Alkaliphilus metalliredigens QYMF: one gene and its partner. The protein of the gene in region 2 interacts with the protein of the main gene of each other region in a pairwise test. Links are inferred from orthologs where the notes say so. Each region holds a gene or a part of one and is shown on either strand. Other genes may lie near its edges.

The links.
Region 1: the proteins of nifS (region 2) and AMET_RS17425 interact in binary tests that used the Escherichia coli proteins (3 or more experiments, as listed by UniProt). The link is inferred for Alkaliphilus metalliredigens QYMF from one-to-one orthologs.

Annotation. Positions count from the first base shown.
Region 1 is NC_009633.1:3,639,961-3,643,281, reverse strand. Bases 203-3,184 are described here. They hold AMET_RS17425 (sulfurtransferase TusA family protein), read right to left. Parts: upstream 1,809-3,184; coding sequence 1,596-1,808; downstream 203-1,595. Other genes in these bases: yedE (YedE family putative selenium transporter), read right to left, coding at 1,801-2,907; AMET_RS17430 (DUF3343 domain-containing protein), read right to left, coding at 1,311-1,586; AMET_RS17435 (ABC transporter permease), read left to right, coding at 203-691. Also shown: more of AMET_RS17435, read left to right, coding at 1-202; AMET_RS17415 (histidinol-phosphatase HisJ family protein), read left to right, coding at 3,305-3,321. UniProt on the Escherichia coli protein: Sulfur carrier protein involved in sulfur trafficking in the cell. Part of a sulfur-relay system required for 2-thiolation during synthesis of 2-thiouridine of the modified wobble base 5-methylaminomethyl-2-thiouridine (mnm(5)s(2)U) in tRNA.
Region 2 is NC_009633.1:2,502,229-2,505,354, forward strand. Bases 1-2,787 are described here. They hold nifS (cysteine desulfurase NifS), read left to right. Parts: upstream 1-693; coding sequence 694-1,881; downstream 1,882-2,787. Other genes in these bases: AMET_RS12110 (SDR family oxidoreductase), read left to right, coding at 1-40; AMET_RS12115 (RrF2 family transcriptional regulator), read left to right, coding at 204-653; nifU (Fe-S cluster assembly scaffold protein NifU), read left to right, coding at 1,874-2,314; AMET_RS12130 (PRC-barrel domain-containing protein), read left to right, coding at 2,344-2,787. Also shown: more of AMET_RS12130, read left to right, coding at 2,788-2,976; AMET_RS25375 (hypothetical protein), read left to right, coding at 3,014-3,126. UniProt on the Escherichia coli protein: Master enzyme that delivers sulfur to a number of partners involved in Fe-S cluster assembly, tRNA modification or cofactor biosynthesis. Catalyzes the removal of elemental sulfur from cysteine to produce alanine.

The DNA of each region.
Region 1 (3,321 bases), 1.1 Mb from region 2 along the record:
AGTAGAAACTTCATTTCCAAAATACGTGCAATACCCATCAGACGATGAGGCAAATCGGTTAACAGTGTCCAAGTTTAGGCTTGAAAACGTGATGAATTACAGATTCTATGGAGAACAATTACTTGTTTCTGAAGAAACCTTCCAGAGAGTGAGAGATAGCATTCAGGAGGATGAGTACAAGGAATTTTTAACCTTTGAAGTGTTTCACTTATTAGACACTGAAAAATCAGATATCGCCTCTGACATCTTTCTAACGAATGTGGATAGTGACCAGTATATCACTGACTTTTATTCCGCATACGAGGAATCCCGGCAAACCTACGGGCTTCTTATTTTCATCGCAGGCATTTTAGGCTTTGTGTTTCTTCTTTCAACGGGAAGTATTTTATACTTTAAACAAATGACAGAGGCTGAACAAGAAAAAAACCATTATCGGACACTGCGACAACTGGGGTTCCAAGTAAACGATATTATGAAAGGCATCATCCGTAAACAGCTCTTTGTTTTTTTTATTCCTCTGGGAATTGGGTTAATTCACGCTGCTTTTGCTCTTAACTTAGGTTTTGTTCTTATCGCCGCAAGCACGCTCACTCCAATCATCATTAGTATGGCAGCGTATATTGTCATCTATTTGATGTTTGCCGTGTTTAGCATTCGGTATTACAAAAGCATTGTCACAAATGCTTTATAGAAAGGAAGAAAAGTTATGAAAAAGAAGATATTAATTTATTGTCTCGTTGTAGTCGTTGACATTCGCAGTCACCGAAAGCGGAGAGACTAAACGAGTGGTATTCACCACCAGTATTAGATTCGATCAAGGCAAACCCTTAAAAGTACTCGCCAAAGGTGCCTACACAGCAGAATATAAATTTATAAATTATAAATGAGAATGAAATGCCATAAAATTATTTGTTAATAGTGACTTAGTTAGTTTTATTACAGGATTGTAACTGGTAAAATAATTCACTGACATTCGCACTAATGATATAGCCCTAAAGCTTCAATTAACAATACCAAATATTTATTTTCTTGAAAGGCTTTTTAAGAAAATGAGTAGAAAAAGTTTACATGATAAGCGTCAGCGAAAAACAACGTTGGAAATACTGCAGGAATACTTTTTTCTCGAAAGTAATTTCCAAAATATTGCTTAGGTTAACGCCTATGATTTCATTATATAAAAATAGACATCTATGTAAATAACATACAATTAAAGAGGGATAGATTTACTGTCCATTTTAACTTCGATCAATTACACTCTTATGTGTGATTTGGGACAAGTGTCCTATCCCTCTGTCCCTACCAATAATGACCTACTTAATGATCCCAAGCATTTTATCTAAAAGACCACATTTATTCTCTTTTTCAATACTATGAAAGTCGTCAATTTCAACACCATATCTATGACAAATACCCAATAATTCTTCTTTCATAGAGCAAGGAATTTCTGCTGCTATACCACAACTAGAGCTAACCTGTCGAGGGACAGGCATTAGCTTAACTGGTATACTTTTTTTCTTCAAAATGACCTCAGCATTTAAAGCGTGATGCGTAGTATGAAAGGTCAATACACAATAAAAAGTTCCCATTTTAATCACCTATTTTTCTATTAATATTTCATAGTCCTCATCATTTTCTAACACATTTACTTTAAATCCTTGGTTGGATGCAAATCTTTTTATATTTTCTACAGCAACTATAGCATCAACTAATACTTGAATAGTTTCACCAGAATAATTTTCAACGGCTTGTTTTGTCATAACAACAGGCTCTGGACAGGATCTACCTCTAGCATCTACAATTTTATACATTAGCCCCAACTCCCTTTTTGATAGCAGTAGTCGTTTCATGTTTCTCTAAACTTTTAATAACACCGTATCCAATAGCAATAACTACGATAAATCCTACAATAACAGCCACTTTTCCATTTAGTCCTACTCCTGCAGGACTTGCCGCTAGACCAAAATTATGAGCAAATGCAGCCCCTGCCATTAAACCAAAGATAGTGACGGTAGCATCTATATCTCCTTCTCCTGCTAAAATACTTTGGCGTAAGGGGCAACCCCCTAAGAAAACAGCGCAAACACCAGCTAAAGCCATACCAAGAAAGTTCCACAGGTGGGCATTATGAGCTATGGGCTGACCTTCAAAGCCTATTTTAAAGGTTTCAAAGTTAAAAAGAAGATTACCTAATAATGCAAATACAAATATACCAATAAGTCCCCAGAAATAATGAAAATCTTTGATTAATAGAATATCTCTGATGCCTCCAGCTGTACAAAGTCTTGTTCTCTGCAACATGGCACCTACTATAAGTCCAGCCGCTAAAGCTATTGATATAGGTGCAACCATGGATCCAGGTCCAGCTTCACTGAAATAGATAAAGGATGGAGCTGTTACCAAAAATATTAAAAGTATCACTACAAATACTGGCATGGTGTAACCAGAAACTGCAGGCTGCTTTATACTTTTGCCTAAAGTAAAGCCACCCTTTAAAAACTGGATACCAATCCAAATTCCAGCAACATAACCTAGAAGGCCTAAAATCGCATTTAAATCACCATTAGCAAGACGCAAAATCATCCTTAGTGGACAACCTAAAAATACAAGAGCTCCTATCATTAAGAAAAAGCCAAGTATAAAACGTAGCAATGGTGAAGATCCCCCCCTAGGCTTAAATTCACCTTTTGCTTTTGCCATAGCAAAGGATCCTAGAATAAATCCAGGAACCTCTGGTCTTAGATACTGTACAACTGCAGCCCTATGTAATCCTAAACCTCCTGCAATATCTCTAAAAAAGCATGCAACGCATATGCCCATATTGACAGGATTTCCAAACTTCACTAGTATTGCTGCCAATAGGCCAATGACTCCTCCGGATGCAATTACTTTTATTTTGTCATTGTTCATCTACATAACCCCCATTCAATTATAATTTCAATCTCAATTTCAATTATATTAAATTTTTAACAAACTTAGAAATTGAAATTTACGATATGTTTTCATAAGACAATAGAGTGATTTTATACAATAGTAAAACGATGTTTGTAGTATGGGAAATAATTAAGAAGAGGATATTGTCCCTTAATAGAATAATAATGCAATTTAGGGCGGTTTGCGTCCCCCCGTCCCCTATCCCTCAATCACACTGATTTTTTCAATTAAATCATATCTTTAAATATTAGGTAAAGTTTCTGTTAAAAAATGGCGATGAGAGTATAATTATTCTAAACTTAACAGTCCTTTAATGGGGTATTAACATAGGAATAGTACAATGTATTTAAAGTAAAGTACGAGGAGGCAGATTATGAAACTTGTTGATTA
Region 2 (3,126 bases):
ATGGGAAGAAGCTTTAGAAGAATATATTTTAAAGAGATAAGAAGCTGTCTTATCTCTTTTATTTTGGGCATAAATCCATGTGAATGAGGATTAAAATCACAAAAAAATTAAATTCATTGGTGAATGTTGACAAAAATACTGGGGTATAATATAATTATTATGAATTCCAACTGATTCACTTGGGATTGAAAGGGAGGAAGGATATGAAACTTTCAACTAAAGGAAGATATGGTCTTAAAGCAATGTTTGATCTGGCCATTCATCAAGGTGAGGGACCAATACCTCTTAAACATATTGCAGAAAGACAAAAGATTTCAGATCATTATTTAGAGCAGTTAATTGCAAGTTTAAGAAAGGCTGGTCTAGTGAAAAGTGTAAGAGGAGCCCAGGGAGGATATATGTTAGCAAATTCTCCTGATAAGGTTGTGGTGGGAGAAATTATTCGGGTACTGGAAGGTCCATTGGGTCCTTCGGAATGTGTACTAGAAGAAGATCCAACGGCATGTGCTCGGGCTGACTATTGTGTGACCAGAGTGATTTGGGAAAAAATTAGAGTCAGTATTAGTGATGTGATTGATAACATTACTCTGCAAGATATGGTGGATGATTATCATAAATTAAACAATAAAGACAATTACATGTTTTATATTTAATAGTTGAACATATGACAAATACAATTAAGGAGAGGATTACATGAAAGAAAATGTTTACTTAGATTATTCAGGGACGTCACCTATGAAAAAGGAAATATTAGATGAAATGCTACCTTATTTCACTTTAGACTACGGAAATCCTTCAAGTATTCATGCTTTTGGTCGCACATCAAAAAAAGCTGTAGACACAGCCAGAGATCGACTAGCTAAAACGTTGAATGCAGGTGCAAATGAGATATTTTTTACTGGTGGGGGAACTGAGGCGGATAATTGGGCAATCAAGGGTGTCGCCTATGCTTTGCAAAATAAAGGGAAACATATTATTACTTCTAAAATAGAACATCATGCGGTTTTACACGCTTGTGAGTACTTGGAAAAGCAAGGCTTTCAAGTAACTTATCTAGATGTAGATCAGTATGGTTTGATTAACTTAGAACAATTGAAACAATCAATTACAAGTGACACAATTTTAATTACAATTATGTATGCAAACAATGAAATTGGAACTGTACAATCAATTAAAGAAATTGGTCAGATTGCTAAAGAGCGAGGTGTACTTTTTCATACCGATGGGGTACAGGCATATGGAAATATACCCATTGATGTACAGGACTTAGGAATTGACTTAATGTCTATTTCAGCTCATAAATTATATGGACCCAAAGGGGTAGGTGCTCTCTATATTCGTAAAGGCACCAAAATAGATCCCCTCATACATGGTGGAGCCCAAGAGAAAAAGAGAAGAGCAGGGACTGAAAATGTACCTGGAATTGTTGGTTTTGGAAAAGCAGCACTATTAGCTTATGAAGGATTAGAGGAACATCAGTTGACTATGATTAGATTAAGAGATAAAATGATCAATGGAATAATGGAAACAATCCCATATGTAAGGTTAAATGGACATCCGAGTCAAAGATTACCGGGAAATGTAAATGTATCGATTGAATTTATTGAAGGTGAATCATTACTACTAAGCTTAGACCTGGTAGGGATTGCAGCTTCCAGTGGTTCAGCATGCACTTCTGGGTCCTTAGATCCATCTCATGTACTGATGAATATCGGACTTACCCATGAACTTGCCCATGGATCCCTAAGACTATCATTAGGGGACTTTAACACAGAAGAAGAGATTGATTATGTTTTAGAAAAATTACCACCAATTGTGACTCGATTAAGAGCGATGTCTCCGTTATATGAAAAGATAAAGGGAGGAATTGAAAATGTATAGTGAAAAGGTAATGGACCACTTTACGAATCCTAGAAATGTAGGAGAAATTGAAAATGCTGATGGTGTAGGACAGGTTGGAAATCCTAAGTGTGGCGATATTATGAAAATGTATTTAAAAATAGATAATGATATGATAACCGATGTGAAATTCAAAACATTCGGATGCGGCTCTGCCATTGCTACTTCTAGTATGGCAACTGAAATGATACAAGGGAAAACAGTAAAGGAAGTACTACAGCTTACAAATAAGGCAGTTGCTGAGGCATTAGATGGATTGCCACCTGTGAAGATGCATTGTTCTGTATTGGCTGAGCAAGCCGTTAAAGCAGCTATTTATGATTATGCTCAAAAAAACAATCTGCATTATGAAGATTTAGATGATTTCAATCCTAATGACGATCATGACCATCATGACGACATTGAGGAGGAATAAAAAGAAAATAATGATAAAATTAATTAATAATGACCAATAATGCAGGGATTCCCTGCATTATTTTTTTGACTTCGATTCAAAATAGTAATAGAACGGTGAAAAGAGGGATTGCCATGGTTAAAGGAAGCGAATTGATAGATCAGGCATTGATGAAATCAAATGGCCATTTAACTGGATATAGAGTGAAAAGGAATCTATATTTGAATCGGAAATTAGAATTAGGGGCATTTCAGCTATATAATATTGAAAATAAAAAAGAGGAAGATAAATATATTTTTTACAAAAGAATCAAAAACATAACCCAAAAAGGATTGGAAATATATTCTGAAAATGATATCATACATCATTTTCAAATGCCTACTCTAGAAAGTGCTTTAAAAAAGGTGATTCATGTAATTGGGTTTGAGATATATAACGAAAGCAAGGATTTAATGGGAGTTGTTAAAGATACGGTTATTAATAAAAAGACAGGAAAAATAATGGCTTTATTGGTGAGTGAAGGCTATTTTGATGATCTAATCAATGGATATGCCATTCTGCCTTTAAATGAAAAGATCAAACTGGAAAAACACAACATCATATTTAATAGTGAGGATATTCGTTCAATCAGCCACAATAGCGGTGGATTGAAAAAATTACTTGGTATAGAACCACCTAATTAACAAAAAATAATAATGCAACTGGAAAGGAGTGAATATAATGAATAGAAACATGATGACAGGTCTTGTTACAGGAAGTCTAATTGGAGCAACAATAGGCATGTATGCTGTCACTCAGATGAATAATGGCGATAGAAGGAGACTTATGCGTCA